Regions from separate parts of the Ruegeria sp. CDSA021 genome, predicted to be linked through region 3. Evidence: riboswitches for the same ligand, from Rfam matches in the RefSeq annotation. Region 3 holds a riboswitch; each other region holds the start of a gene.

Region 1 (5,254 bases), on a different contig from region 3:
ACAGCATTGCCTCGGCAGAGGCCAGTGCGTCCAGGCCCACGGCATGGGCCATCTGCCAGTCTTTGCCGGGATAGGTCGACAGCACCAGCGCAGGGATCTGATCCGCCTTCGGTTTGTCGGTCAGACTCAGCCAGCCTGACACCCGGTCGATGATGGCTTCGATCCGTTCCGCCTCGGCCCGGTGGGCGAAGCGGGAATATTCCAGATGTGGGTCGCGTTTGCCTGGTTCCTTGAACGAGGCGATGCCCGCCGAAATTCGTCCGTCTACCTCGGGCAATACAACATGCATTGCCAGGTCAGCGGGCGAGAGGCCTCGTTCCGCCTCAGCCCAGGCTTTGCGGCGCGAGGTGGCCAGAGCGATCTGAAATACCGGCACGTTGGCGGCGTCCAGCGGGGAAGTGCCCGACGCACCTTTGCCGGAAAAAGACGTGGCGTTGATGATCGCAGCGGGGGTCAACGTCCCAAGAGTCTCGCGCAACCAATCGGCTGCTGCAGGTGCCTTGAGGGACGGCGCGTACAGGCCCACTGCCGCGAACCCGCGCGCGCGCAAGCTGCGGATCAGAGCTGCGACAGGGGCGGTGTCGGCCGACGTCAGATAGGCGCGATAAAACGTGACGACGATACATTTCGCGTCCCCTTCGAACGCAGTGTCCGCTGGAATCACGCCGCGATCCGGGCACCATGCCCCGCATTCGGGCAAGGTCTTCGCGCCCATCACCGGCCCGGCATAAAGCCCGGCTGCCAAGGCCATCTGTGCCAATGCGGCTTGCGCTGCGACCTCACCACCGGTGTCGCACAGATGGGCCAGACGGCGCAGGGTTGAAACGGGCAGGGTGGAATAGTCATCCAGCCGCGTATCCTCGCGCCCATCCGCTGGCAGCACGGCTAGCGCGATGCCCTTGGCCTGCGCCAGTGCCAGAACCTGCTGCAAGCCGTACGACCAGTAAGGCACGCCGCCAATCAAGCGGATCAGAATACCCTTGGCGCCGTCCAGCGTCTGCTCGACATAGGTGTCGACGGACAGAGGGTGCTTGAGCGCCGTCAGGTTGGCCAGTCGAAGCGTCGGCATCCGCCCCTCGGGCCCGCCACCGCGATGCCATCCCGCCGCGAATGCGCCGAGGTCACTGTCCGAGAAGGACAAGACAACCAGATCCGCCGGGCTTTGACCCAGATCGGTTGGGGTCTCGGTTTCCTCGAGCCCGTGGCTTTCGCGGAAGACGACGTGCATGGGTTACTCGGCGGCCTCGGTGACGCCCGCGAGGATCTCGCGGATTTCAGCCTCTTTGATGTCGTCATGCTCGGCAATGACCACCAGACGCGAGCGGCGCTCTTCACCCGGTTCCCACGGACGGTCATACTGGTGACGAACGCGCGCACCGACGGCTTGAACGAGAAGGCGCATGGGTTTGCCTTGGACGGCAGCGTAACCCTTGACGCGCAAGATGTTCAGCTCGGTCGCCAAGCGTTCGATATTGGTGACCAGCGCGGCCGGGTCGGTCTGTTCTGGCAGTTCGACGATGATGCTTTCAAAATCGTCGTGTTCGTGATCATGGTGACCGTCGTGATGCGACGGGCGGGCATCCATGTCATCCTCGGCAGCGGCTTCCAGGCCCAGCACGACGCGGACATCCACAACGCCTTCGGCAACCTCAACCACGGGCAGGGGGCGCGGCGCTTCGGCGGCGATGACTTCTTTGGCCTTGGCCACGCCCTCGGGGCCCGCCAGATCGGGTTTCGTCAGCAGGATGATGTCGGCGCAGGAAATCTGATCCTCGAACACTTCGGACAGTGGCGTTTCGTGGTCGATCGAGTCGTCGGCCATGCGCTGAGCATCCACGGCTTCGACATTCGGTGCAAACCGACCGGCGGCGACGGCCTCGGCATCGGCCAGAGCGATCACGCCATCCACGGTGATCTTCGAGCGAATATCGGGCCAGTCGAAGGCTTTGAGTAACGGTTTGGGCAGAGCGAGGCCCGAGGTTTCGATCAGGATATGCTCAGGGCGCGGCTCCAGCGCCATCAAGGCTTCGATGGTTGGGATGAAATCGTCGGCCACGGTGCAGCAGATGCAGCCGTTTGCCAGTTCCATGATGTTTTCCGCCGGACAGTCCGGGATGGCACAGGATTTCAGGATGTCGCCATCGACACCCACATCGCCGAACTCGTTGACGACCACGGCCAGACGCTTGCCCTGTGGGTTCTGCATCAGGTGTTTGACCAGTGTCGTCTTGCCCGAGCCCAGAAATCCGGTGATCACGGTGACGGGCAGTTTTTCAAGGTTCGACATGTCAGGCTCCAATCGGGGGAATGCGGGAGGCGCAGTTTTTGCGGAAATGTTCGGGGCGCTCGCGCCATTTGACCAAGCCGTCTTCGGTGGCCAGATACTTTGTGATGCCGTCGATGATGACATCGACATGATCAACCTCATTCAAGTTCTCATAAACAAAGGTCCAGCGATCCGGGCCACCGCGCAGCACTATGGAACAGCCCTGATCGCAATTCGAAAGGCACTCGACGGGTTTCAGGGTAATGCCGTCGGGCAATTCGGCCTGTTCCAAGGCCTGGTGCAGCAATGTGCCGGGACGCTGCGCATCATCCTCAACAGCCTGACCGCGGCGGCAGGTCGTACAGACCAGCAGCTCGACCGGTGCGGTCTCAGTCATATCTCTCATCCCCCCAAATCCTCTTCGCGGGGGACGGGGTTTCAAGCGGGCCACGTGTTGCAACATGGACCCGACACCGGAACACCCCGCCCGGTTTCAACTTCGGGTGCTGGCAGGTCTCCCGGCTTGCGGATGTCAGAGGCCCGGTTCGTAAGGGTCCTCTGTCGGATGTCCCGCCTTCCCGGCCTTGGCCAGTGGCATTGGGCACCCTCTCCGGTCACGGTCGCGGGGGCGGCTGCGTTTGGCGGACAACCCGTTGACGCATTCCCTTTTCATCTGCTGTTGCAGACACCAACGAAAGGGACATGCGGCACCGCTGACCCGCTTGTCAAGCGCGTTACGCGTAACATCTGGGGAAGGATGCGAAAAGCGACCTGCGGTTGTCGTTGGGCGGCATGAATGGTCGCATAAATCCGTGATCGCATGACGGGCACATGCCAACAGGGAGAGGCGACATATGAAAGTTGGATTTATCGGGTTGGGAAATGTCGGCGGCAAGCTGTCAGGATCCTTGCTGCGAAATGGTATTGATCTGACGGTGCATGATCTGAACGCGGATCTGGTGGCCGAGTTTGTCGCCCAAGGCGCAAAGGCAGCAGAGGGTCCGGCTCAGTTGATGCGGGACTGTGATGCGGTCATCACTTGCCTGCCGTCGCCTGCAGCCTCGGACGCCGTGATGCAGGAGATGCTGCCGGAGGTTGGCCCCGGCCAGATCTGGATGGAGATGTCGACCACCGATGAAGCCGAGGTCAAGCGTCTGGGCGCTGAGGTAATCGAACGCGGTGGCGCGGCGGTGGATTGCCCGGTTTCAGGTGGGTGTCATCGGGCAGCCACTGGCAATATCTCGATCTTCGCGGGATGTGATCGTGCAACGTTCGAACGGATTCTACCGTTTCTGACCACCATGGGGCGGCGTGTTTTGCACACCGGTGAACTGGGCTCTGCCTCGGTTCTGAAGGTGCTGACCAACTATCTGGCCACAGCCAATCTGATCACCTGTGCCGAAGCACTGGTGACTGCCAAGGCAGCAGGTATGGATCTGGGCACGACCTATGAGGCCATCAAAATCTCTTCTGGCACGTCCTTTGTGCATGAAACCGAAAGCCAGGTCATCCTGAATGGATCCCGCGATATTTCGTTCACCATGGATTTGGTGAAAAAGGATATAGGTCTGTTTCAGGAGGTCGCGGACCGCGCCGGTGTGCCGCTTGAGATGAACCCGGTCATGATCAAGATCTTCGAGGACGCCATCGCAAGGTATGGCGAACGCGAGTTGTCGCCAAACATCATCAAACGATTGGAAGAGGCTACCGGTCTGGACATCCGCGCGCCGGGATTTCCACCCGAGATGCTGGATGATGAGCCCGAAGAGCCTGGGTATGAGGTCGTCCCGCAAAACCGGATCGGGCACTGAACGCCGGATGTTATTGGTGGCAAAGGGCCGCCCGGTATTGCGATTGTTCAAGACCGAGTACCCTTTGCCATCCCCAGCGCGACATTGACCTGTGCGTGCCCCATGATACTGGCGGTTTTTGTCAGGTTGACTCTCGCTCAGGCTTTTCTTGGAGAGGGCGACGTTGCCCTCAAGATAATGCACAACCACATCCAGCCATGGCCCCCTCAGAGGTATCTCTGCAGCGCAAATCGGAAACTGCAAACTGGCTTGTGAATGTCGGGATTGGGGCTTGTCGCTGCCGAATGCAACCGCAGTAGCCAGTTCACATCGCAATGACCGGTTAGTGCTCTTTCAGCCAGTCAGGGCGCACCGCAGAGAACAGCGGCATCGAGCCCATTCCGTTCAGTTTCACGCTGGTCCCCAATGTCTGCTATCGGAGTTCCGTGCAGGTTTTTAGGGTATCCTATGGGCGTGGTTCCAGGCCTGCTTTTGCGGCTCTGTGCCAACTGTTCGCGTAACGTTGGTAGCTCTCGTCGGTCTTGTGAAAATAGGTTTCGACGTCGAAGGCCGCGCGCTCGGGGAGTGCGCCTGTTGCCAAGAGGGCGGCTCCCTGGCTCGTTCCTGTTGCGGTGACGGTCGCGTCGACCCTGCAGTTTGTCGCCGCGGCGAGCATACTGGCGAAGCCTTTGTTCCTGGCAAATGGACCTTCGACGATAATGGGGCCCTTGTGTCCGGTCAGCGACAGGCATTCCGCGGTCATCAATCCGAGGTAAAAACTCACCGCCGCCGCGCGTTCCTGGGTTCCGGGCAAAGGCTCTGACCCCATCCAGCTGTGTTTTTGCCCCTGAAACGGTCCGCTGTCCGGGACCATTGCGGGCAAGAGCATGGGGCCGTCTTTCGCGACCAGGTCAAGGAATTGCTCTGCACATTGAGTGGTTTGACCGTTCATCGCTAACTCGAACTCGCGTCCCCCCATGAAACGGGCGGAGGGTACCGGGGCACCCAGTGCGTTGACGTTAAGAAGCGTGTCGCGCGAAGGTTCCAGAGTTACTTCTTCGCCGCCGATGGTCATGGCAATGACCCATGTCCCGGTCGAAACGACGGAAAACGGCCCGGTTCGGGTCAGTACATGAGGCAAAAGCGATGCGTTTGAATCGTGGATGCCGCAGTGCACCAGCGTGTCAAAGCGCAGGCC
Region 2 (5,254 bases), on a different contig from region 3:
CGCAATTCTTGCAGCTGTTGTACTGGTAATTGGCCTTGGGGCCATGTGGCTTCTGACGCGTGGTGGTGGCACTGGCGATCAGTTCGCGCAGTGCCGGTCCAGCCAGATCGCCGGAGGAACCGCAGCAATCGGCGGACCCTTTGAGCTGGTCAACGGCAAGGGTGAGACGGTCACTGACGCAGACGTGATCACTGAACCGACGCTGGTTTATTTCGGTTATACGTTCTGCCCCGATGTCTGCCCTTTCGACATGTCGCGCAACGCCGAGGCCGTCGATATTCTGGCTGAACGCGGGCAATCGGTGACGCCGCTGTTCATCTCAATTGATCCGGATCGCGACACGCCCGAAGTGATGGCCGACTATGCATTCAACCTCGGCGGCAAAACCATCGCGCTGACCGGCTCGCCCGAGCAAGTGAAAGCAGCTAGCAAAGCCTACAAAACCTATTACAAGGCCCATGACAAAAGCGACGAGTTTTATTTGGTCGATCATTCCACCTTCACCTATCTGGTCACGCCCGAGCACGGTTTTCTTGAGTTTTTCAAGCGCGATGACACGGCCGAGCAGATGGCGGACAAGGTTGGGTGCTTTCTGGATCAGGCCGCATCGTGACAAGGTTGTTTGACCTTTGTTCCTGCGCTGCTATTACTCATACCCAAGCCAAAGGCATGAAATAACGGAAAGACCTAACATATGGCAGACAGTTCTCAGCTTGATATCGGCCCTGACAAGTCCCTGCTTTTGGTAGATGATGACGAGCCGTTTCTGAGACGTCTGGCCAAGGCCATGGAAAAGCGCGGATTCGAAGTTGAAACCGCCGGTTCCGTTGCCGCAGGCCGCGCCATTTCTACCGCCCGCCCGCCCGCTTACGCGGTTGTGGATTTGCGGCTGGAAGACGGCAACGGGTTGGATGTTGTCGAAGTGCTGCGGGAAAAGCGCCCCGACAGCCGGGTTGTTGTTCTGACCGGATATGGCGCGATTGCCACTGCCGTAGCGGCCGTCAAGATCGGTGCAACCGATTACCTGTCCAAACCCGCCGATGCCACCGACATCACCAATGCGCTGCTGGCCAAGGGCGACGAACTGCCGCCACCGCCGGAAAACCCCATGAGCGCGGATCGCGTGCGCTGGGAGCATATTCAGCGGGTCTACGAACTGTGCGACCGGAACGTGTCGGAGACCGCACGCCGGCTGAACATGCATCGCAGGACGTTGCAGCGTATTTTGGCGAAGCGTAGCCCGCGGTGACGAGTGGCGAATTGGTTTCAATCTGAACCAAGATTCTGCTCTGAGGACACGGATTAAGTCTGCTTTGCGGGGCAAAGCGGATTTTCATATTCACCAACCTAATTTCCGCTTCATCTGCCGCTGGCAAATGCCTAAGCGCCGCAATCAAGCCTTGCTCCGAACCTTAGCTTGTGTAGTGTAGCGACGATGGTGACCTTCGAGAGGAGGTCTTAATTGGGAACCAGGTAAAAGCCCGGACTGCCCCCGCAACTGTAAGTAGTCATAGTTTTCAAGGCTACGAGTCAGGATACCAACCATCTTTACGCAACCGCCGGAATTTTCTGGCCCTTTTTCTGCGTCGGGTGGACGCGAAAGGAACTCTACTATGCATATCGAACCTGGCGTCGTTGACGGCGCGAAAATGGCCCTCGCCTATGGGACGGCTGCTGCCGCTGCGGGCTATTCCTTGAAAGTGATCAATGATGATCTCCAAACCCACTCCGTCGTCTCATTTGGCGTTCGGTCTGTCATTGCCGCTTTTGGGGTGTTCATCTTCTTTGAAATCTTGCCACACTTCGCTGTTGGAATCTCCGAAGTGCACATAATCCTTGGTACGACACTGTTTTTGCTACTTGGTTCCGGGCCTGCGGCCCTCGGTCTTGCGGGTGGTTTGGCGATCCAGGGTTTCCTTTTCGCCCCAACTGATTTGCCAATGTATTTTGTGAACATCTCCACTCTGCTGTTCCCGCTCTTTGCAGTGGACGCGCTGGCAAAGAAAGTTATTCCATCGACGACTGCATATGTCGATCTGCGGTACTTGGACGTACTAAAGATGTCAGCGGTCTATCAGGGTGGTGTTGTGGCTTGGGTGGCTTTCTGGGCGATTTACGGTCAAGGCTTCGGCAGCGAGAACCTTACAGCTGTAACCAGCTTTGGGGTGGCGTATCTGCTAGTCATTCTGATCGAACCGTTGGCCGATCTGGCAGCTCTGGCAGGCGCGAAAAGCTTGCGTGATCTGACCGACAAAGGCGTGTTCGCCAACCGTTTGCATAACGCAGCCACTTAGGCGTGAAATTGACGATCTGTGGTGCTCTTCGTGCCACAGATCACCCTAGACGGTATTGATGGAATCCCCTTGCAACATCGTCAACACAGTCAATCGTTACCCCGCATCATCTCGGTAGCTTTGGGTGCAACCCGGACATTGGTTGAAATTGGTTTTCTATAGAAAAGCTATTAACGCCGCATGTCGTTCCATATACGCCTCTCGCACCTTGACCGGCGGGCGCAGCGTAATCCTCAACCCCTCCATCACCGCCTTATCCGGGCGACCGAAGAACTTGGTCGCTTCTGGCTCAGAGAATCCCGCGATTTGGGTGGCCTCCATCCAGGCGCTGATCTTGTCGGCTTTCTTGATCTGTCGTTTGATCGTCTTCGGCACTTCAGCAGGCAACCCGAATCGGATATGGATCGCCGCCGCCAACCGGTCATCCAGTGCGCCATAGTCCGGGCCTACAGCGGATTTGACGGGTGAGATCATATCGCCGATCACATATTCCGGTGCGTCATGTAACAAGGCTGCCAATCGCCATTTAGCGGGGGCTTTGGAGGCAATGCGGCCAAAAATCTCTTCGACCAGCAGAGAATGTTCGGCTACGGAATAGGCGAATTCACCGTTTGTCTGCCCGTTCCAGCGGGCCACAAAGGCCAGCCCATGCGCGATATCTTCGATCTCGATATCGACCGGGGTTGGGTCCAACAGGTCCAGCCTGCGGCCTGACAGCATCCTCTGCCATGCTCGGGGTTGTGTTGCCATTTTGCCATGCCTTGTGAAGTCGAACACATTAAAATCGTAATTTTATGGTATGATCTACCTGTCAGGATCACTTGCTGCCAACGTTTTCTTGAGCATTCGTGCTTTGAAACAACATCATCCGATCCCGACATAAAAACCGAGGGGGGCACATGCTTCTCCCGGTGTGCTCCTCTCACAAGCGAAACGCGAAATGAAAGGAGTTTGTCATGTTCAAGCGTTTGTTCGCCCTTGCATTGACCTTTGGTATGGCTGCCACAGCCCCGCCCGCCTTTGCCAAGAATTGCGCAGAGCGCGACGATATTATCGCCAAATTGCAGGAAAATTACGCCGAGGAATTGGCCTTTGGCGGCCTGCAAAAAACGCGTGGCGCGCATTCGGTGATGGAGGTCTGGACCTCAAAAGAAACCGGAAGTTATACCGTACTGGTCACCAATGCGAACGGCATTAGTTGTATTGTTGCCGTCGGCACAGATTTTTTCGAAGCGATACCAAAAGTAAAAATTGAAGGCACCCCAAGCTGACAGCGGCCCATAACCTTCGATCCGAAGCCATCGACATTGCCACCTGCCCCAAGGAATGCTAGGGGCAGCCGGGACTGAGTTTAACCGGAAAAATGGAGCGCCTGATGGCCGGGGACTATATCGTTAAGGACATTTCACTGGCCGGGTTCGGTCGCAAGGAATTGGATATTGCTGAAACCGAAATGCCGGGCCTGATGTCCCTGCGTGCGGAATACGGCGAAAGCAAGCCTTTGTCAGGTGCGCGCATCGTTGGATCGCTGCACATGACAATCCAGACTGCTGTTCTGATCGAGACGCTGGTTGCGCTGGGCGCGGATGTGCGCTGGGCATCGTGCAACATCTTCTCGACCCAGGACCACGCGGCGGCAGCAATTGCCGAGGCTGGCATTCCTGTCTTCGCCATTAAAGGTCAGACGCTGGAAGAGCATTGGGATTATCTGGACAAATCCTTCCTGTTCGCAGACGGCCCGAACATGATCCTGGACGATGGCGGCGACGCGACGCTGTACATCCTGCTGGGTGCCCGCGCGGAAGCGGGCGAAGACATTATCCCTGTTCCGGGTTCGGAAGAGGAAGAAGTGATCAAGAAGCAGATCGCCAAACGCATGGAAGCATCGCCGGGCTGGTTCACCAAGATGCGTGACCAGATTCAGGGCGTCTCTGAGGAAACAACTACTGGCGTAAACCGCCTGTATCAGCTGGTTAAGGACGGCCAACTGCCCTTCCCGGCGATCAACGTGAACGACAGCGTCACCAAGTCGAAATTCGACAACAAATACGGCTGTAAGGAATCGCTGGTCGATGGCATCCGCCGCGCCACCGACACCATGATGGCCGGTAAGGTTGCCGTGGTTTGCGGTTACGGCGATGTGGGCAAAGGTTCGGCCGCTTCGCTGCGCGGCGCGGGTGCCCGTGTGAAAGTCACCGAAGTTGACCCGATCTGCGCGCTGCAAGCCGCGATGGACGGGTTTGAAGTGACCCTGCTGGAAGATGAAATCGACAGCGCCGACATCTTCATCACCACCACCGGCAACAAGGACGTGATCCGCATCGAGCACATGCGTGCGATGAAGGACATGGCCATCGTCGGCAACATTGGTCACTTTGACAATGAAATCCAGGTCGCCAGCCTGAAGAACCACAAATGGACCAACATCAAGGAACAGGTGGACATGATCGAACTGCCCTCGGGCAACCGCATCATCCTGCTGTCCGAAGGCCGTCTGCTGAACCTCGGCAACGCCACCGGGCACCCCTCGTTCGTGATGTCGGCTTCGTTCACCAACCAGGTTCTGGCGCAAATCGAGCTGTTCACCAAGGGTGATCAGTACGAAAACGACGTCTATATCCTGCCCAAGCATCTGGATGAAAAAGTGGCCCGCCTGCATCTGGATCGCATCGGCGTAAAGCTGACCCAGATGGATGCAGATCAGGCCGCTTATATCGGTGTGAAGCCGGAAGGTCCGTACAAGCCGGAACATTACCGCTACTAAGCGCTGTAATACGATGACGCAGACCTCTGGACGCCGCCGATTTCTGTACTCGGCGGCGTCTTTCATTTTCAGGCTGGCGGTCGTGGCGATCCTGCTGGGTGGAGGAGGATGGTGGCTGTTGGCACATCCCAAGACGCCAGTGCCTATTCATTGGAATCCCTTACGCGATTTGGAAATCAGCGCACCGGTGACGCCG
Region 3 (5,254 bases):
TTCCGGTCTGATAGTCCAGCAATACCAGGAACTCAGGGTTGGCGGCAGCCACGGCCTCCCACGAAGTGCGGCCCCAGCTTGTTTCCAGATCATGGGTCACGCTTTCGCCTCCGGCCGCTGCAATCATTGCGTCGGGAATTGCGAATTTGCCGGCTGTGAAAGGCGCATCTGCTGGCCCATCCAAGAGGAAGACGCGCGTTTTCGCCAAGTCGACAGTTTTCGCTTCGATGGCGGTCAGTTGGTCCTTCCAACCCGCGACCAGTGCCTCGGCCTTGTCTTCAACCTGCATGACCTGACCAAGACGCAACACGTCGTTGAACAGCAGATCCATGCTGGCCGTGGGGCGATCCTTGTCCAAATGGATACAGCTTTCGGTCAGAACCATGGTCTTGATGCCGAAGGGTTCCAAAGTGTCCGGGGTCACGTCGCCACCCGGCTTCATGCCATAATACCAGCCTGCAAAGAACAGGTCCGGCTCGACCGAGACGAGGTTTTCGATGGTTGGGTATTTGGGCGCAAGCTCAGGAATTTCGCCGCGTTGCGCTTCAAAATCAGGGCTTGTCTTGTACCATCCGGTGATGCCGGTCAGGCCCACGATCTGGTCTTGCAGGCCAAGGGCGAAAGCCATGTCTGTCATGTTCATGTCATGCACGACAAGACGTTCCGGTGCGGTTTCAAACACCAACGTTTCACCGCAATTGTCCACTGTTATAGCATCTGCAGCCGCGCCGCTGGCCAGACCGGTGAACAAAGCCACGGGCCAGAGTTTGTGCATCATTGTAAGCTCCTGTTATGATGACAGTTTTCTTTTTCGGATATCCAAGGCAGGGATCATGCGGCCTTCATGCTGAAAGCACAGGTAATCCACGCCAAAGGTGTCGCGCACCCGGTCGGGGGTCAGTACGTCGCTAACAGGTCCGAACCCTGTCAGGCGTGTGGATTTCATCAACGCAACATGGGTGGCGAATTCCGGAATCATGACCAGATCATGCACGATCATGACCACCGTTACGCCCAACTCGGCAACCAAGGACAGCATGTGCCCCTTGGCATCCGGGTCCAGATGGTTTGTCGGTTCGTCCAAAAACAGTAAAGACGGGTTTTGTGCCAGCGCCCGCGCGATATGCGCCCGCTGGCGTTCGCCTCCCGATAGTTGGCCTATGGGTTTTCCGGCAAGATGCAACAGACCGGCCGTCGCCAGAACCCGATCAAGATCCTCTTTATGTTCTCCTGCCGATCGATCAGCTTTAATCGGGATTTGCCCCAGAGCAACATAGTCGCGCAGACGCAATCGAGCATCTGGCATTTCCTGCTGGCCAACCACTGCAATGGTTCGAGCACGTTCATGAGCGGTAAGAGTACGGAGGCTTTGATTTCGGACGCGAACGTCCCCCAGAACCAGCCTTTCAATTCCGCACAGCAAGTTCAGCAGAGTGGTTTTTCCGGCACCATTTGGTCCAGCGATTGCGAGAATTGAGCCTTCGTCGAGACTGAATGACACATCCTGAAGCAGCACATCGCCATTCAGGGCATAGTACTCCAGATCTTCGACAACCAGAAAACTCATGAAGCCCCCTGCGATGGCATGGCAGGCATCCGCGACAAGGTTTTGGCAAACAGGGCAGGGGGGCGATCTGAAGCGCTGGTCCAGCCGTCTTTGCTGTCGCCAAACTGGGTTGCAAATTCAACCAGAGCGGTCAGATCGTTGGCCGTCTCAATATCGCCAAACAGGTACTGCGCTTTTCCCGTAGCCTGAAAACCAACGGTCATGGCCCGTTCACAACCTGCCATGCAGGCAATCAACCGGATTTCAAAACCGTCTGGCAACCGATCGTCCAATGCGGTTTGCACGGCTTCCGCCGTCATCGTTCCTTGACATGTGGAACAGATCAGAACGAAATGCTCAGGATAGGTGGTCATTGCCGTCTCCGTCTTTTGTCGGACACAGACAGGGGGACCATACCGGGTTTTCACGCAAACGCGCCATCGAGCCTCCTTCCAGGACGCCCCGCCCCGGGTTGGTTTAACATGCGATGGCAGGTCTCCTGACTTGCGGGTCAAGGCTCGGCCAACCTTCCCAACCCCTCGAGGTCAGTGGTGAAGTGGCGTCGCTCTCCGCTTACAGTTGCGGGGGCAGTCACGGACTTGGCGCAAGGGTGCGCCGTACCGTATTCCCATTTTCATCCCTTGCGGAACCATCGAGATCAGCTAGTCCGGCAATGCAAGACTTGTCAAGCGGTAGGAAACTGGGGCTGGCACGAAAAACAAGTGTTGTGCCCGCTATTCCTTTTGCACAGGCTCAACTGGATCAACCTTAGTAGTCTGAAACAAGAAGGAAATCGGGTTCGGCATCTTCCTCGATTTTCGAGAACCTCGGGATTGGGTCTTCGAACACATTATCGGTGCGGTCGTCATTCACGGTCGAAACCTCGCCAATCAGGCAATCGCCGCGTTCTGCCCAAAAAGCGTGCCAGACGCCTGGCATCAAGGTCACGCTTTGCCCTGGTTTCAGGCGCAGATGCTCGCCTTGTTTTAGGGTAACCGGGCAGGCATCGCTTGGCACCGTAATAGGCGTGTCCCGGTCGATGCCTCCCTCAGGGTCTGACGCGTAAATCTCCAGCACCAGATCGCCGCCGCCCCGGTTGATGATGTCTTCAGCCTTTACGATGTGACGATGCATTGGGGATAGCTGTTTATCTTTCGAGATCAATAGCTTTTCTGCGTACAGCATCCCACGACCGGATTTCAAATCGTTCACTTCACCATTGCGCAGGGTAAAAAGAAAAAGGCCCAACTCGTCAAACCGGCCTTGGGCGTAATCGGTAATGTCCCAACCCAAGCCCCGGTCTCGGATCGTCTGCGCCTCAGGGCTGCGCAGCTGCTCGGGCGACCAATATGCGAAAGGCGGCAACACTGCTCCGAAGGATTGGATGAAAGTCTGCGCTTCAGACTTGATGCGGTTTATTTCGGATCGCTTCATTGGCTAACCTCAATGATCAAAGCTCATGTGCCCAAGGCGGCTCTGCCCCGGCACGGGAAACGGTTACAGCTGCAACCTCAGCGCCCAAGGCCATTGCCGCGCGCAAAGCGTCGGGGGTCAGGTTTCGCACCCCCGGTTTTGTCAGATGACCCGCTCGGTGGAGTTCGGTCAACACGCCTGCATTGAACGTATCTCCGGCACCGATTGTATCGACGACCTGCACCGGTTTCACTGGCACGGATACCTGTGACCCATCCGCCAAATATCCGTTCGCGCCGTCGCGGCCCCGGGTCACGATCAGGGCCGATGGTCCGGTCTGCAACAGCAAGGCGGCCTTTGCCGCTTCGGGTTCACTGCCGGGAATGATCCAGTCCAGATCCTCGTCCGATACTTTGACGATATCCGATTGGGCGATCATCCGGTTCAGGCGTGTTCGATACCGGGTTTGATCTGCGATGAAACCCGGACGGATATTGGGGTCCAGCATCACTGCCCGATCGCCTCCGTGCTGGTTCAGCAATGACGCGTAGGCATCGGCACAGGGCTCGCACGCTAGGCTGATCCCCCCAAGATACAAGGTTGTGACAGCCGGAAGCTGATCCGGCATATCTTCGGGAAGCAACATGCGCCCGGCCGTGTTTTCATCGACAAAATTGTAGGTTGCGTGCCCGTCCGTAAGCTGAACGAAGGCAAGCGTCGTGGGTCTATCCGAGACGACCATGTGCGATGTATCTACGTGGCTTGCATTTAGCGCGTCGGTCAGTTGCTTACCAAACATATCGCTGGACATTCCGGTCAGCATTCCAACGGGCACACCCAATCGCCCCATGGCCACCGCGGTGTTCAGGATCGCACCTCCGGTGTGCGGCACGAAACCTTGCGCCCCCGAAGCTGTTGGCTCGGCAATCATGTCGATCAGAGCCTCGCCGCAACACAAGATCATTCCACGGTCCTTTCCCGGTTTGTCGAAGAAGTTTTTCGCCTAGCGTTTCAGGGCGTTCTTGCAGAAATTGTTGGCCCCGATAATACCAAACTCAGCTTGTTCAGAAACGTAGAGGTTCAAAGACTGGCGCAGTTCACTGAAACGCCCACCTCCATTGAAGGCTTCCATGAAGTCCTGTCCAAAAAGCCAGCGGTTTTTCTCGGCAACGCCACCGACAAGAAACACACCGCCCGAAGGCATCAAGGTGACGGCCATATCGCCCATCAGTGCACCCAGATGAGTGGTGAACATCTGCGCCGTTTTCACTGCGATAGGATCGGAAGCATCTCGCGCGTCCTGCAAGATGTTCTTTGCAGCTTGCGCCGGGAACTGAGCGTGCCCTGCCGCCATTCCAACGGCCTGATACAAGATTGGTAAGCCCGTTCCGCTCAGGAACATTTCCGCCTCCAGGGCGAGGCTGTCTCCAAAGAAACACGCGGGCGCTATGCGACGCGCGGCTTCAAAAATCTCAACCTCGTCGCGGTGGCGGGGATAAAGGCCGACGTGACCACCTTCGCCGGACACTGTATGATAATGTCCTTCTGAATACAGCAGCGCCCCGACGCCGAGCCCCGTTCCGGGACCGACCACCAATCGCGTGCCGATAGGTGGATTTGCCTCTCCTTGCAAAACCGAGACATCATCCTGTGTCACGTCAGAGACCGACCATGCCGCAGCCGTAAAGTCGTTGATGACAAACGTTTGTTCCGCACCGGTAGCCCGAGCCAGTTCGGTCTCGGACAAATCCAGATTAGCATTTGTCAAACGTATGACGCCATTCCGAACAGGACCGGCGCCAGCGGCCACAACTGCCTGCGGATTTGTACCTACTTCATCACGCAGATCGTGAAAGGCGTTCAGCAAATCTTTTAAAGTTCCCGTTGGATGCTTGCGCAGCCCTGTCAAATCGCCATTTGTCACTACCCCCAGACGGGTATTCGTACCACCAATATCCGCAACAAGGTTCCAGTGCTCATGCACGGAACCCAATGGTTGCGCTAACGGCTGAGAGACGTTCTGCCCATAGGACAAGGCAGATTTCAGTGCCATGAACGAAGCTTTGGGGGTTCTTTCCAGAGTTTCAAAATCCACGTCCACCAGTCCAAACCTTTTCTCGTACCCGAAGGCCCATTCATAGTTATCCAGCAGAGACCAGACGAAATAGCCCTTCACGGGAACATCTTGCGCCAGAGCGTTTTGCACGGCTGCCAGATGCGTGTCGAGATAATCGATACGGTCCTTATCCTGCCCACGCTCTGCGCTGGCCATACCATTTTCGGTGATATAGATTG
Region 4 (5,254 bases), on a different contig from region 3:
CAGGTCGTGAACGACCAATCCGAAACGTGGGTGCAGTGGTGACGTTCGCATGCAATCCCTCCCTAACATCATGGAAGGGTGTAATCGTTTGAAGTGTCAATCTGCTTCGTTTGCGACACGGGATCGAGCGCTTTCGGGTCAGTCTTCCTCGAACGGGTCCCATTCATCTTCGACTTCGGGAAGCGCTTCGGTTTCGACTTGGGCAGCGCGTTGCTCTGGCGTCTCGATTTTTGTGATCTTTGCCTTGGGAAATTGAGCAAGCACAGCCTGAACCAGAGGGTGTTGTTCAGCTTCGGCTTTCAGGGCCAGCTCGGCCTCGTCCCGAATTTCCGCAATCGTCGGTGCATCCCCGTTCGAGACTATCGACACAGCCCACCGGTTTCCGGTCCAGCGTTGCAGGGCAGAACCCAACCGGGGCGCCAGGTCGGTCGGTGCCTGCGCGGCGGGGGTGAATTCGATCCGGCCAGGTTGATAAGACACCAGCCGCACGCCGTTTTCCACTTCGACCAGAAGCTTTACGTCGCGGTTGGTGCGGATCAGTTCGACCACATGTTCAAAGGTCGGATACCGGGCCAGGGCCGTCTGGACATCCTGTGCCAATGCGGCAACGGGCGCGCCGCTTGGGCCGCGTGGGGGCGATGCGTATGCAGGTGCCGGGGCCGCGCTGGCCTGCACAGGCACTGCGCCCTGCCGGGACACCGAAGCGCCGCCACCAGGTCCACCAGCCGGAGGTGGCGGGGCGTCCTGCAACCGTTTGATCAATTCTTCAGGGCTGGGCAGATCGGCCACATGGGTCAGGCGGATAACAGCCATCTCAGCGGCCATCATGGCATTGGGCGCGGCAGAGACTTCTTCAAGCGCCTTCAGCAGCATCTGCCACATTCGGGTCAGGACACGCATCGGCAGGGCCTCTGCCATGTGCTGGCCACGGCTCCGTTCATCCGGCGAAACAGTCGGGTCTTCGGCGGCGTCGGGCGTGATCTTTACGACGGACACCCAATGCGTGATTTCGGCCAGATCGCGCAAGACGGCTAAAGGGTCTGCGCCTTCTGCGTATTGTCCGCTCAGTTCCGTCAGCGCGCCAGCGGCATCGCCACGCAGGATCATGTCCATCAGGTCCAGAACGCGGCCACGGTCCGCAAGTCCCAGCATTGCGCGGACCTGTTCGGCCGTGGTTTCACCTGCCCCGTGCGAAATTGCCTGATCCAGCAGCGAGGTTGCATCCCTTGCCGATCCTTCTGCTGCGCGGGTGATCAGCGCCAGAGCATCTTCGGCGATCTGAGCGTTTTCGGCAGCCGCGATCTTTTGCAGAAGGCCGATCATGTCCTCTGGTTCAATCCGGCGCAAATCAAAGCGCTGACAGCGGGACAGAACCGTGACAGGCACTTTGCGGATTTCGGTGGTTGCGAAGATGAATTTCACATGCTCAGGCGGTTCCTCAAGCGTCTTGAGCAGCGCGTTGAAGGCGCTGGTCGAGAGCATGTGAACCTCGTCGATAATGTAGATCTTGTAACGTGCGCTGGCGGCGCGATAGCGGACACTGTCGATGATCTCGCGGATGTCGTTCACACCGGTTCGGCTGGCGGCGTCCATCTCCATCACATCGACATGGCGGCCTTCCATGATCGCCACGCAATGTTCGCATTGGCCGCAAGGTTCGGTCGTTGGGCTGCCAGCGCCGTCGGGACCGATGCAGTTCATGCCCTTGGCGATGATCCGCGCGGTGGTGGTTTTACCGGTGCCGCGAATGCCGGTCATGATGAAAGCCTGCGCAATCCGGTCCGCTTCGAATGCGTTTTTCAGGGTGCGCACCATGGCATCCTGGCCCACCAGATCGGCAAAGGTTTCCGGGCGATATTTGCGGGCGAGAACCTGATAGGCGGGGCTGGGAGTGTCGGTCATGTTTTCTCGGTCGGATTCGGGGCTTCGGCACAGCGTAGTGGCCGCTGTCGTTTACGTCCACAGCATGGCGCGATGATTTTTGATTTAGAAACCGGCCGGTTTCGCACTAAGCTGTTCCAACAGATTTAAAGACTCATATTTGTAACGAGTTCTGGGTGGAGGACACAGGTTCATGTCGCAGCTGGTTATCTATGCTTTGCAAGTCGCAGGGGGAACGCTTGCCCTGACGTCGATGCCCGGACGCGGTGGTGATTACGGGGGTGATCTTGAAACGATTGCGGCATGGAAGCCGGGGCTTGTTGTTTCAATGACAACGGATGTCGAGCTGCTTCAGCATGGGGCGCAGGATTTCGGCAGCGATATCCAAAGCCGCGCGAGCCGGTGGGTGCATCTGCCGATCGAAGACTTTGGTGCACCTACTGCAGCAGTTGAAGAGGCATGGCCCGGCGTCAGCGCCGCCGCCCGGCACGCCCTGGCTGGAGGAGGCCGGGTGCTGGTGCATTGTCGGGGCGGCTGCGGCAGGTCGGGGATGGTTGTCCTGAGGCTGATGGTCGAATGCGGCGAGCGGGCAGACAAGGCCCTTGAGCGTTTGCGGGTGTTGCGTCCCTGTGCAGTGGAAACAGATGCCCAACTGGCCTGGGCGGCACGGGAATTTCAGACTCAGGTCGTGTAGTCTTAGGCCGAAAGATGTTCAGGCGCGTGCACGGGTTTGCGGGGCCGCAGCGTTACAACCTCGATCATCGCGCAGGGTGGGTCTGCAATGAGGCCGGATGGCAAGGTGGTGAACGTATTCCCAAAGATCAGATCGGCGTACGCGTTCAGGTCCTCGGGCTGAACTTCAGACTGTGTGCCGCAAAAGATGCGAATTCTGTCTGATTGAGCTCGAACGGTTGCGTGGCACCCTTCCGCGCAATGCGCCAATTCACTGCCGCCATCAAACTCGAATTCGTCGCCTGTGGCCGCTGTGGCCTGAGTCATAGCCTCGGAAACCGAGCGCGCAAGTCGCGCCAAGGCAGGGCAGGTTTTGCCTGTCCGCTGACATACTGTTGCGCTGTATTCATGTGTCTTTGTCTTCCAGATCATCCTGCGCCCTCCGCGCGTGTTGGACAGGAAGATCGGGTCAGGTGGGACGGCAAAGTGCAGTCAGGACCTGCCCGGACACCCCGCCCGAGTTTCGGTTTCAATTCCGATGGCAGGTCTCCTGACTTGCGGGTCTTGGCTTTGCCGACCTTCCCAGCCCCAGGGGCCAGTGGTGTTTTGGCATTGCTCACCGCTTACAGTTGCGGGGGCAGTCGCGGATTTGGTTTGCGCCCGAATGACCAGGCTGAACCGCACCGTGTTCCCTTTTCATCCCGACCCCTTGTGGGGGACAGGAACCATCACACAACCGCTAGCGTCTGACCCGGTGCCGAGTCAAGCTGATCTTTTCGCCCGACGTTTGGTCATGCTGGATGGGTGGAAAGTTCCCGCGTAGAGTTTTCACCATTGAAGGTAAGCAAGTCAATTTTCAGCGCAAGGTCAGGGATCATGTTGGACACAGAGCAGGCGGTTTTGACCGAAGATTTCCTCTTTCCGTCCGGGTCGACGACCTTATCAGCGCGGCTGTACCGACCGATCACAGAACCCGAGACCGTGGTTGTTCTGAACAGCGCAACAGGTGTGCCGCGCGACTATTATCGCCACTTCGCACGTTGGCTGGCTGCAGAGCGAGGCATGGCGTGCCTGACTTATGACTATCGGGATTTCGGGCATTCTCTGACCGGCCGTATGAAGGATGCGCGTGCGACAATGGCGGATTGGGCTTTGATCGACATGCCAGCGGCGCGGACGGAAATGCGCATGCGCTATCCTGATGCGCAGCAGTGGACAATTGGTCATTCGGTAGGTGCGATGCTGGGGCCGGTTCAGCCGGATATTGATCTGATCGATCGAATGATTTCCGTGTGTTCGGGGCTTGTGACCCTGAGCGATCACCCGTGGCCTTATCGAGGATTGGCCGGTGTGTTCTGGTATGGGCACGCGCCATTGCTGGTAAAAGCGCTGGGCTATCTGCCGGGAAAGGCAATCGGGTTTGGCGCGGACTTGCCGGCCTCGGTCTACTGGCAATGGCGCAAATGGTGCACGGCACCTTTGAGTTATGTGCCTGAAATCGGACAATACCTTCCGGAGACGCGTTGGGACGGCTCTCGTACACCCGTGGACTTGTTCACTTTCGAAGACGACCAGATGGTCCCGCCAGAAGCGGTCTGGCGGCTTGCCGACCTTTATGGCACCGAGGCTAAGCGGCACCTGCTTAGGTCTGATGATTTCGGATTGCCGGAGATTGGCCATATCGGAGCATTTGCCCGGCGCAATGCGGCAGTATGGCCGCGCCTGATCGCTTGACCAGGCGCGGCACACGAATTGACGTACACCTTCCAGCTATCGCCCTTTGCGCAGTTTTTGTTCCTGCATGACACCCCGCACCATCTTACCAAACGCTTTGTCCCGCGCCCGGGATTGGGCGACAGTTTCCGAGTTGCGCTGATCTTCGCGCCGAAGTTTTCGCCAACGATCCAAGCGGGCAGGATCAAGCACGCCTTGGTTGATTGCCTGCTGTACCGCGCAGCCTGGCTCGGAGTCGTGCTGACAATCTGAAAAGCGGCAGTTCAGGCCAAGTTCGGTGAGGTCTGAAAAAACTTCGTCGATACCGTCCTGAGCGTCCAGCAAGCGCAAAGCGCGCATTCCAGGCGTGTCGATCAGCCAGCCGCCGTTGCGCATCCGATGTAATGCGCGTGCCGTAGTTGTGTGCCGACCGCGAGCGTCGTCCTCTCGAATACCTGACGTGGCAAGATCTTGATCGGTCAAGGCGTTGGACAGTGTCGTCTTGCCAACACCTGACGACCCAACCAGCGCGCCCGTCTGGCCTTTAGGACACCAGGACAGAACCGTTTCAATTTCCGCTGGGTCCAGTGCGTTGATTGCCAGAACTGTCAGATACGGGTCCAGGGCCTGCACCTGTCCTGAGAAACGCTTGGGGTCATTAGATTTGTCAGCCTTTGTCAGGACAATGACTGGGTAACATCCTGCTTGATGCGCAAGCGCCAGATAACGCTCTAGCCGGGGCGGGTTGAAATCTGCGTTGCACGAACTGACGATGAACAGCACATCGACATTGGCTGCGATCAGTTGCGTCGCAGCACCTGTACCTGCAGCTCGTCGTTGCAGTAGGCTGCGCCGGTCGAGCAGATGGTGAACGCGTTTGTCGTTGTCAGTGAGAACCCAGTCTCCGACGGCATAGCTACCGGTCGATTGATCAGGGGTCAGCAGTTGAAATTCGCCCTCTGGGTTCAGCCCGATCAGGCGGTCCCGA

The links. A riboswitch is a leader RNA that binds a small molecule or an ion and turns the genes downstream of it on or off. The one in region 3 is predicted to bind cobalamin.
Region 1: linked by a shared signal. The riboswitch ahead of AC2FLD_RS04035 (DUF1636 family protein) and the one ahead of AC2FLD_RS06595 (DUF1636 family protein) in region 3 are both predicted to bind cobalamin.
Region 2: linked by a shared signal. The riboswitch ahead of AC2FLD_RS15660 (energy-coupling factor ABC transporter permease) and the one ahead of AC2FLD_RS06595 (DUF1636 family protein) in region 3 are both predicted to bind cobalamin.
Region 4: linked by a shared signal. The riboswitch ahead of AC2FLD_RS14605 (hypothetical protein) and the one ahead of AC2FLD_RS06595 (DUF1636 family protein) in region 3 are both predicted to bind cobalamin.

What each region holds. Positions count from the first base shown of each region.
Region 1 is NZ_JBXWQJ010000002.1:365,761-371,014, forward strand. It holds gene cobN (cobaltochelatase subunit CobN) at 1-1,228, opposite strand, end outside; gene cobW (cobalamin biosynthesis protein CobW) at 1,232-2,287, opposite strand; gene AC2FLD_RS04035 (DUF1636 family protein) at 2,289-2,663, opposite strand; cobalamin riboswitch at 2,758-2,974, opposite strand; partial or broken gene AC2FLD_RS04040 (NAD(P)-dependent oxidoreductase) at 3,115-4,077, shown strand; gene AC2FLD_RS04045 (FGGY-family carbohydrate kinase) at 4,523-5,254, opposite strand, start outside.
Region 2 is NZ_JBXWQJ010000011.1:160,998-166,251, forward strand. It holds gene AC2FLD_RS15650 (SCO family protein) at 1-613, shown strand, start outside; gene AC2FLD_RS15655 (ActR/PrrA/RegA family redox response regulator transcription factor) at 695-1,249, shown strand; cobalamin riboswitch at 1,420-1,561, shown strand; gene AC2FLD_RS15660 (energy-coupling factor ABC transporter permease) at 1,614-2,294, shown strand; gene AC2FLD_RS15665 (HD domain-containing protein) at 2,451-3,044, opposite strand; gene AC2FLD_RS15670 (hypothetical protein) at 3,251-3,565, shown strand; gene ahcY (adenosylhomocysteinase) at 3,670-5,058, shown strand; gene AC2FLD_RS15680 (extensin-like domain-containing protein) at 5,072-5,254, shown strand, end outside.
Region 3 is NZ_JBXWQJ010000004.1:56,399-61,652, reverse strand. It holds gene AC2FLD_RS06605 (ABC transporter substrate-binding protein) at 1-778, opposite strand, end outside; gene AC2FLD_RS06600 (ABC transporter ATP-binding protein) at 791-1,567, opposite strand; gene AC2FLD_RS06595 (DUF1636 family protein) at 1,564-1,920, opposite strand; cobalamin riboswitch at 2,019-2,215, opposite strand; gene AC2FLD_RS06590 (D-lyxose/D-mannose family sugar isomerase) at 2,315-2,980, opposite strand; gene AC2FLD_RS06585 (carbohydrate kinase family protein) at 2,997-3,923, opposite strand; gene AC2FLD_RS06580 (glucokinase) at 3,963-5,012, opposite strand; partial or broken gene AC2FLD_RS06575 (GH1 family beta-glucosidase) at 4,989-5,254, opposite strand, start outside.
Region 4 is NZ_JBXWQJ010000010.1:128,802-134,055, forward strand. It holds gene AC2FLD_RS14590 (TauD/TfdA dioxygenase family protein) at 1-51, opposite strand, end outside; gene AC2FLD_RS14595 (DNA polymerase III subunit gamma/tau) at 139-1,902, opposite strand; gene AC2FLD_RS14600 (protein-tyrosine phosphatase family protein) at 2,075-2,575, shown strand; gene AC2FLD_RS14605 (hypothetical protein) at 2,578-2,985, opposite strand; cobalamin riboswitch at 3,077-3,298, opposite strand; gene AC2FLD_RS14610 (alpha/beta hydrolase family protein) at 3,430-4,287, shown strand; gene rsgA (ribosome small subunit-dependent GTPase A) at 4,324-5,254, opposite strand, start outside.